DNA from 2 places in the Herbaspirillum lusitanum genome. Region 1 is predicted to be linked to the other one. Evidence: riboswitches for the same ligand, from Rfam matches in the RefSeq annotation. Region 1 holds a riboswitch; the other holds the start of a gene.
The links. A riboswitch is a leader RNA that binds a small molecule or an ion and turns the genes downstream of it on or off. The one in region 1 is predicted to bind cobalamin.
Positions count from the first base shown of each region.

Region 1 (4,212 bases):
GCAGCAAGATCGCTCTGCGCATGAAGTCCTTGAGGTGATTTAAAAGTCGTAACGGGCGGTGAATTTTACTGCACGGCCGCGTTCGGGATAGATGCCCGACGCGCAGCCGAAGGCTTGCGAGAAATAATGCCGGTCACCCAGGTTGCTGCCCGTCAGCGCCAGTTCCCATGCGCTCACTCGCACCGCATAGCGCGCATCAACCGTGGTGTATGAGGGCATGCGCGCATTGCAGGTGTTGCTGAAGTCGCTGCCGTAGCGCTGTGCATCGGCCCACTGCACGCCAAGATTGACCGTTTGAATACCGGACTGCCAGTTCAGCCGCGCCGAAGCGGTGTTCTTCGGCACCAGCACCATTTCCTTGCCGGCGTTCGGACCGCCCGTGAAGGTGGCTGCAATATGCTGGAAATTCGCCTTGAGGCTGAAGTCAGCGTTCAGGCGCGCAGTGGCTTCAAGTTCGACGCCCTGCCGTTTGGTCGGATCGAGATTGACGTTGGCGCCGAACGCGCCGACGGTGGGATCGTAGAACAATTCATCCTTGATGCGATGACGAAACCACCTGAGCGTGGCGTTGTTGTCGGCGCCGCCCCAGGTCGCACCGAACTCCAGGTCATGCGAGGTCTGTGGCTTGAGGATTTCTCCTGCCGCCAGCACGATGCCGCGATTTTCGTCGGCAGTCGGCAGGCGATAGCTTTGGCCCGCCTTGCCGAACAGGCGCAATGACGGGACCACCGCATGGCTGACCTGCAGATCCCATGCATTGACGCCCTGCGCCTTGTCATAGGCGCTGGCGGTGCTGCGCTTGTCCATCACTTCGTGACGCAGGCCCAGCGCGATACGGGTATTGCCGGCGATCTGCACTTCATCGCGCACGTACGCGGCGCGTGCAGTCTGCGCCGCGTCGCCGCTGCCGTCGACATTGCCGATTTGCCATTCAGAGAAATCAATGCCGGCCACCAGTTCGTTCTTCAGCACGGTGCCTTCTGTGAGATGACGCAAGCGCGGCGAAAATTGCGTGGTGCGGCTGTGCACTTCGCTGACTGTGCCGCCGCCGTAGCTGGCGCGCGAGATTTTTTCGCGATGCGACAGTTCGGCGGCAGCTTCCAGCGCGCCGAACTTTCGCTCGAAGAAGGCGGTAATGCGGTCGCTGTCATACGAACCGTAGTCTTTCGGGCTGGTGGTCTGGCGTGGATTGGCGAGGAATTGCGCCATGCTCAGCGAACCGGCCAGGCCGTAGTCGGCGCGCGCCAGATCGACCCGCAGGCCGAACCGACCTTCATTGGAAAACCACTGCGCCGTGCCGCTGAAATTCTCCTGATTGGAAGCATTGTTGTCGCGATAATTGTCGGCGTGCTGCTTGCTATACGCCGCATTCAATGCGAAGCCGTCCCAGCCTTTGGCGACACTGGCGCGACCGCTGCGCAAACCGTAATTGCCTACCTCGCCGACCACGCTGCCATGAACCGCGTCCGCAGCCGGACGTTTGGTGATGATCTGGATGGTGCCGCCGGTGGCGCCGTCGCCATACAGCACACTGCTGCCGCCGCGCACGATTTCAATGCGCTCGACGGAATCGATCGGCACCGATGACAGCAAGGCGGTCGACAATTCGTTTTCAGACAGACGCACGCCATTGATCAAGATCACCATGTTCTGATCTCCGTTGCTGCCGAAGCCGCGCATGTCGAGCGCGAAGTCGCCCGGACCTGCCAGGCTCTGGCGACCGTACACGCCGCCCAGTTTGCGAATTGCCTCGTTGACATTGTCGATGCCGGCGTTGCGGATGTCTTCTGCACCGATCACGGTCGCGCCCACGGGTGGAAACGCCGGGTCGTTCGGAAAGCGCGAGGCGGTCACGAGGACCGGAGTGAGGTTTTGATCGCCGGCGGCTTGTGCCGCGGAGCAGGCAAGCGGAAAGGCAACGAAAGCGCAGGCAATCGCGGTGCGGCGGGATGGAACGGTGAATGTCATGATGTTCGTTTGCAATGATCTCCGCGCCTGCCTCCCCGCAAGCCGGATTGAAATGGAAAGCTACGCCTTCCCCTGTCGTGGCCGGTATCCGGGCTACAAGCGGACCCGCCGCGCCTTCCCATGACGCGTCGCAAACAAGCTGCGCAGCGATCACAGTGGCGAGGTCGGCAGGTTGCCGTTCCGACAAGAAACGACGCTTGCTTACCGTTGCGGGGGCAGCGCACGTTGGCGGACGTACAGACTTGCGAGACGACCGCGCCGTGCTTCCCGTTTAACTGCCGGCACGAGCATGCCGGCGAGCACCAAAACGGCGCAATTGTATGCGCCAACGCCACAAGCGGCAATCGTCCGTGACAAACGAAGCGGGCTTGCATTATGATTGCCCGAAGATCAACAGGATCGCCATAACGCCATTTAAATGGGGAATTTTCATCGCTTTTTAGCCGATGGAGCCGCTTGACAGGGACTTATAATCCATTCAACAAATAGCGGAAGTCCGTCTCTGCCGGGACACACTCCGGAGGATCAGGCAAAAACAGGGGCAAGCTCTCTACAGATTTTTTATTTGTTGCCGATATGCAATGGATATCCGGCGGCCGCTGCCGCGCACTTACAGCAACAGGAGCTTCCTATCACTGAACCATCTCGTCGAACCTTGTAATTCAGTTGTGACAGATTACCTGCCTCGCGGCGGAAGCAAATAACGCATCAAATTTGTATGGAGATACCAAGATCATGAGTGACGACGTTGATTTAGAGGCACTATTCGATGAGATTTCGGCGCAAACCCTGCCGGCTTCGGTTGCAGCAGCTGCACCGGCAGCTCCGGCCCCCTCGGGCGCAACCGAAGATCCGCTCGAAGACCAGTCCGACAAACCCATGTACGAACGTCTGGGCGGCATCGTCCGTCTGCTGCACGATTCCATGCGCGAACTCGGCTACGACCGCTCGCTGTCGGATGTCGCTTCGCAGATCGGCGACGCCCAGGGGCGCTTGGAGCACGTTGCCACGCTGACCGAACAAGCCGCCAACAAGGTGCTCAATTCGATCGACGCCGGCATGCCGGCCCAGGACGCCCTCGCCAGCAAAGCCAAGGACATCGATGACCGCTGGGCGCGCCTGTTCGCCGGCCAGATGAACATCGACGAATTCAAGAACCTGGCCAACGATTCCAAGAAATTCTCTTCCGCCGTCATCGAAGCCACCGAGGTCGAAAAGGCCCGCATGCTCGAAATCATGATGGCGCAGGACTTCCAGGACATCACCGGCCAGTTGATCAAGAAGATCGTCGGCATCACCGCCATCGCGGAACGTGAGCTCGCGCAGCTGCTGCGCGACAACGCACCGCCGGAAGTCAAGGCGGCGATCGGGGCCGACAAACCGGTAGAGTTGTTGAACGGACCTTCTGCTCCCGGCTCGGCCATGGCGCAGAATGATGTGGATGACTTACTCGCTAACCTGGGGTTCTAATGGATGATGAAATGCTCAAGGATTTTGTCGTTGAGGCCTTGGACCTCGCGACTAGCGTTGAAGAGCATCTACTGACTCTTGAACGGCATCCTGACGATCTGGAAATTCTGAACGCGGTTTTCCGCGCCTTCCACACCATCAAGGGCGGTGCGGGTTTCGTCAATTTGCCGGCCATGGTATCGGCCTGTCACTTGACGGAAAACCTGTTCGACGCGCTGCGCACCGGTAAGGCATCCGTCACGCCGCTGGCGATCGAAGCGGCGCTGCAAGCCAGCGGCTTCGTCGCCGACCAGCTCAATGAGCTGGCCAACGGCGCCGATCCGGCCAGCCTGGCGTCGATGCCGCAGGACCTTGAAGACATTCTGACGCAAGCGATTGAAGGCAATGCAGCGGCGCCGGCAGCGGCTGCATCTGCGGCCATTGCTGCCACGCCTGCTGCGGGTGCTGCGGGTGCTGCGGGTGCGCCGGCTGCCGGCGCGGCGCCTTCCGCCAACGTCGGCGCCAGCGTGCTCGGCGCTGATGGCTCGCTCGACTGGAACGCCTTGTATCAGGCTGTTTCCGGCGGTACCGGCGAGGTAGCGCCAATTGCTGCCGCACCTGTTCAAGCTGCGCCTGCGGAAGCGGAAAGCAGCTCCGGCCATCCGAAGTCGCTGCCGTCCGCGACGCCGACGCCGAAGCCGGCTGCGGCCCCCGTGCAAGCACGTCGCGCCACTGACAATCAGCCCGGCAACGCCAAGGAAGAAAGCATCCGTATCGATGCCGGCAAGCTCGATG
Region 1 is NZ_QXFG01000010.1:279,502-283,713, forward strand. It holds gene DXT88_RS16095 (FecCD family ABC transporter permease) at 1-22, opposite strand, end outside; gene DXT88_RS16100 (TonB-dependent receptor family protein) at 40-1,968, opposite strand; cobalamin riboswitch at 2,031-2,290, opposite strand; gene DXT88_RS16105 (protein phosphatase CheZ) at 2,704-3,438, shown strand; gene DXT88_RS16110 (chemotaxis protein CheA) at 3,438-4,212, shown strand, end outside.

Region 2 (4,212 bases), on a different contig from region 1:
CACGGGCACGTTGAGTTTTTCCAGTACCGATACCGACCAGCCGGCAGGCGTCGGGCCGCCCGGCGTGATTTCACCCATGGCGAAGGAGGTGGTGTTGATCAGGACATCAACATGCGCCCCCTTCTCTCCCGAGAAATAACTGAGCGCAGCAGGCAGGTCGGAGTCCGCCGCCGACGTGCGCAGCGAAGCGGTGAAAATCGGCAATACATCCATGCCGCGCTGCTCCAGCGACGTCACCAGCGCATCGATGAAACGCGTATTGCCGCTCATCCAGTGCGCGCGATAGAAGATGACGCCGACGGCCGGTTTGCGGCGGCCTGCGACGTCGATGCGCAAGCGCAGCCAATCGGCGATACCGGCATCCTGTTCCAGATCCGGATGATAGATGCCGTGATCGGGCAAGGCCACTGCCGGCTCGTAAGCGAAGCCGGTCAGCAGGAGGCGATCCGATACGAAGCGTAAGAACTGCGCCAGGTTGATGCTGCCGCCGCCGTGGAAATACGCCAGCGCTTCGCGCAGCACGTCGCCCGGCACGGTCGACACCGCCGCCAGTTCGGCGTCGGGTTCACCGGCGCCGCTGAGCGCGATCACATGGCGTCCCTGGCGTTGCGCGTGGCGCAGCAATTCGGCGAAACCGGCGACACTGCCGAGACGGCCGAGTATGCGCAGCACAATGATGTCGGCATCGGCCAGTTCGCTCTGCAACAGCTCGCTCATGCGTGCGTCGTTTTCGACGCCCTGCAGGTTGATGCCGATGGTCGCAGGAAAATCGCCCGGCAATTGCGTCAACGCGTGATGCAGGATGGCCAGGTCGGTGGACGCGTGGGTCAGCACGGCAATGCGTGCAGGCGGTGCAGACGCGGCGACGAATTGTGTTGCCTGGTCAGACATTTTCCGGCTCCTCGGGATTGACGTCGCCGCTGCCCAGGCGATGGAAGATCAGGTCGGTGACTTCCCGTCCGCCTTCGAGATGCTCAACCACCACGCGTTCGATGGCGGCGGCATCCTCGCAGCGATACCAGACGCCTTCGGGATACACCACCACCACCGGCGCCTGCACCTTGCAGGCCACCATGCAGTGGGTGCGCGTACGCTTGACGCGCAGCTCGGGGCGCGCGTCGATCTGTTCGCCCAGCACGGCAAACATGGCTTCGGCCAGCACGCCGTCTTCGGTGCAGCGCGGACCCGTGCACATCAGGACGTGGCGGTGGTGGGTTCTCATGGACTTTCTTTACTGGCTAAAATGCCGATCCGGCCATCGCTGGCCGGATCGGCATCCGAAATGACAACCTGAGTTTCAACCGAATCTTCAGGCGAATTTTTTATAGAAGTAACCGGTCAGCCCGCCCAGCGCCAGCCAGAAAACGCCATTGGCCAATGCGGTGGCGTGGATGAAGGCCTGCGCCAGCTCTTCCGGCGCCGCTCCGCCCGGCGCCGCCGGATGCGGTGCGCCGACCAGATGCGGCACGACCAGCAAAACCAGCCCCAGCAACTTCAGCGTCCAATGGCGTGCGTACACGCCCAGGCCAAGACCTGCGGCGGTCAATCCGGCCGTCATGATCCACCACAGCTGGCGCGCATGCAGCGGAGCGGCCACGGTGCCCGGCACTTCCGGCGGCAAGCCCAGCGACGGCGCGACGAAGAACACCAGGTAACCGGCCACGCCCCACAGCAATCCGGAACGCCAGGTCACTTTCCTGCCGCTGACGACGATGGCGGCAGCGAGGAACAAACCAAAGCCGATCGCCATGCTGACGTTGGCCAGCACGGTGTAGGCGGTGCGCTCGAAGCCGTTGGCGGGCTCCCATTCATCGCCGTGTTCGTGCTCATGTTCGTGCTCATGTTCGTGCTCATGTTCGTGGGCTTCCGCGGCAACAGGCGCGCCGGCCGAGGCTGGTGCAGAAGCGGCGGCATGCGCCAGCTCATGCGCCTTCGCGGCCGCGGCTTCTTCGTAGACTTCCGCCTGCAAAATGATCCGGGAAACTTGCAACTGCTGCACGGCTGTGAGCAACAGGCCGGCCAGCGCGCCGGCCAACAGGACGACGGAGGCAATCCGTCGCAATACTGCGAAATTGATCATCGGGATGTTCCGCGCGGCTTCTTAATGGCAAGGAAAACCGGCCGAATGGCGGCCGTCATGCGCCGCATTGTGCAGCTCGACGGCGGAGGCGAAACCGGCGGCGTAGATCAACGCGGCGCCGAACACGAATGCGGTCAGGCCCGGCAAGATGCGGTCGCGCCAGAGCCGCGAGCCGGTGGAAGAAGGAGAAGAGGAGCCGGAGTCGAGTGCGTCGGTATCGGGGGCGGATGCGCCGGTGATGATTGCCATGTGTTTTCCTTCGGGTGGGCCTGAGCCGGATTGAAACCAACCGCTTGCGGCACCAGTAGCAGAGCAGCACAGCGGAACCGTCACGAAGGAAAATCAGGAAACAACGCGGGGTGCAAAGAAAACAGCATTCCGGGAAGCAGTCCGTTGATCGCCCTCCGCGATACAAAACAAATCGTATACCGAGGGCCGGTCTCCGGGCTTGCGAATGATCCACGGCGAGCATGATCTCGCCGGAATCGGAACCTGCGCCTTCCCATGCCGTGTTGATAACACCGGTGCACAGTGGCTGGATGCAGATTCGCTGATTCGCTTACCGTTGCGGGGGCAGCGTGGGTTTTGCCTGACGGATCACAATGACATGAAAATGACGATGGATATCAAAAGATCACCGAAATTCACTGAAATTGACCGACAAACGCACCGACTTCCCGATTAAATCCAGTGAATGACCATCCACCGGATACCCAAGGCAATGCTACCCCGGCAGTATAGGTGTCGCAGGCGATTCTGGCAACCCGGAAACGGCTTGCAGAAACGCTTGCGGGCGGGTTCTCCAAATGGAAAACCGGCCCGCCGGAACTTCAGGAGCAGCTTGGATTACTGCATGTTCCGTTATTGATCGGGAGCCTTCGCCACCTTTTTGGGCGGTTCGGGCGTCAGATTGATCGGGTCGCTGGCGGGAAAGGTGTCCTCCAGGGCGTCGTCGAGATCCTGGTCGCGCTTGATCTTCTGGGATTCCTTGACGCTATCCGTCTGTTTTTCAAGTTCACGTTCGTCGGCGGCAACGATGTCTTCGCCGCTTTCCTCATCGCTGGCGACCTGCTCGACCGATTCCGGCACTTCCGGAGCGCGATCACGTTCGCCGCGTTCGACCGAGACGCGTTCGCCGGTGCCGTGCGAATCGCTGTCGGCTTCAGTGGCGACGTTCGTCATGTCGCTACCGCTATCCGAGCTGTCGCCCGGGCCAAGGGCATGGTTGTCGTGGCCCTTGCTCAATTGTCGATCGGAAGTCGGCAGGACGTCCGGATCCAGAGTGCTGGTTGCCATGATGCTGTACTCCTTTGCTAAATCGTTTTTGAATTGCGTTGCGGCGCGCGCAATTTGTGGCCTGCGCTCTCCTCTCCGCTATCAGTGCCATGCCATTCTGACCGGCGTTTCCGGCGGCTCGGGCATGCCGGGCTCGGGCGGATTAAGAGGCGGATCTTCCACCGGGTTGTATTCGTCCGGCGGGATGTCTTTAGACGGCGGTGCGGTCGGCGGCGTCTCTTGCGGTGTATGCATGCGCGCTCCTCCTCATTGCGGGTTCTGGTGAGGAATCGGATCCTGCGGCGGATTTGGATCCAGCGGCGGCACTTCTACCGGCGGGATGTCTTGTGGCTTGTGCATGGGATGTCCTTTCTGCTGCAATTGAAGCCCGGAAACGAACTCAGAGCGACGCCGGCCGGTGGCGCCACCGGCCACCAACGTCACAGCAACAGGCTACCCGCTGGCGCGGGCGCTGCGTATAGGACAAACACTTTTTCGGGCTTCCGCAACTCTTACGCCGGCGCAGCCGCAAGCGGCGAAGGTCGGCGATGCGTCATCCTTTCGCCGCCACGCGCTTGCGCCAGTACAGATGCATCAATGGCGTCGATGAAATGCCGTGCAACAGGATGGACAGGGCCAGCACCGTCAGCACATCCTGTGCGATGCGTGCCGCGAGCTTGTCATGCCAAAATTGCAGCACGAAGCACAGGTAGTAGAGCGAGCCGACGCCGCGAATGCCGAACCAGGCGATCAGCCAGCGATGCGAGATCTCGGTGCCGGAGCCGAGCAGCCCAAGCGCCACCGCAATCGGCCGCACGATAAAAAATAGCAGCCCTGCAATCAAGACGCCCTCGCGT
Region 2 is NZ_QXFG01000008.1:1,047,670-1,051,881, forward strand. It holds gene DXT88_RS13065 (cobaltochelatase subunit CobN) at 1-891, opposite strand, end outside; gene DXT88_RS13070 ((2Fe-2S) ferredoxin domain-containing protein) at 884-1,222, opposite strand; gene DXT88_RS13075 (CbtA family protein) at 1,310-2,080, opposite strand; gene DXT88_RS13080 (CbtB domain-containing protein) at 2,102-2,329, opposite strand; cobalamin riboswitch at 2,497-2,812, opposite strand; gene DXT88_RS13085 (hypothetical protein) at 2,942-3,376, opposite strand; gene DXT88_RS13090 (hypothetical protein) at 3,458-3,610, opposite strand; gene DXT88_RS13095 (cation:proton antiporter) at 3,909-4,212, opposite strand, start outside.
Region 2: it holds a riboswitch for cobalamin, as region 1 does, so the genes downstream of both, DXT88_RS13080 (CbtB domain-containing protein) here and DXT88_RS16100 (TonB-dependent receptor family protein) in region 1, are expected to answer to the same signal.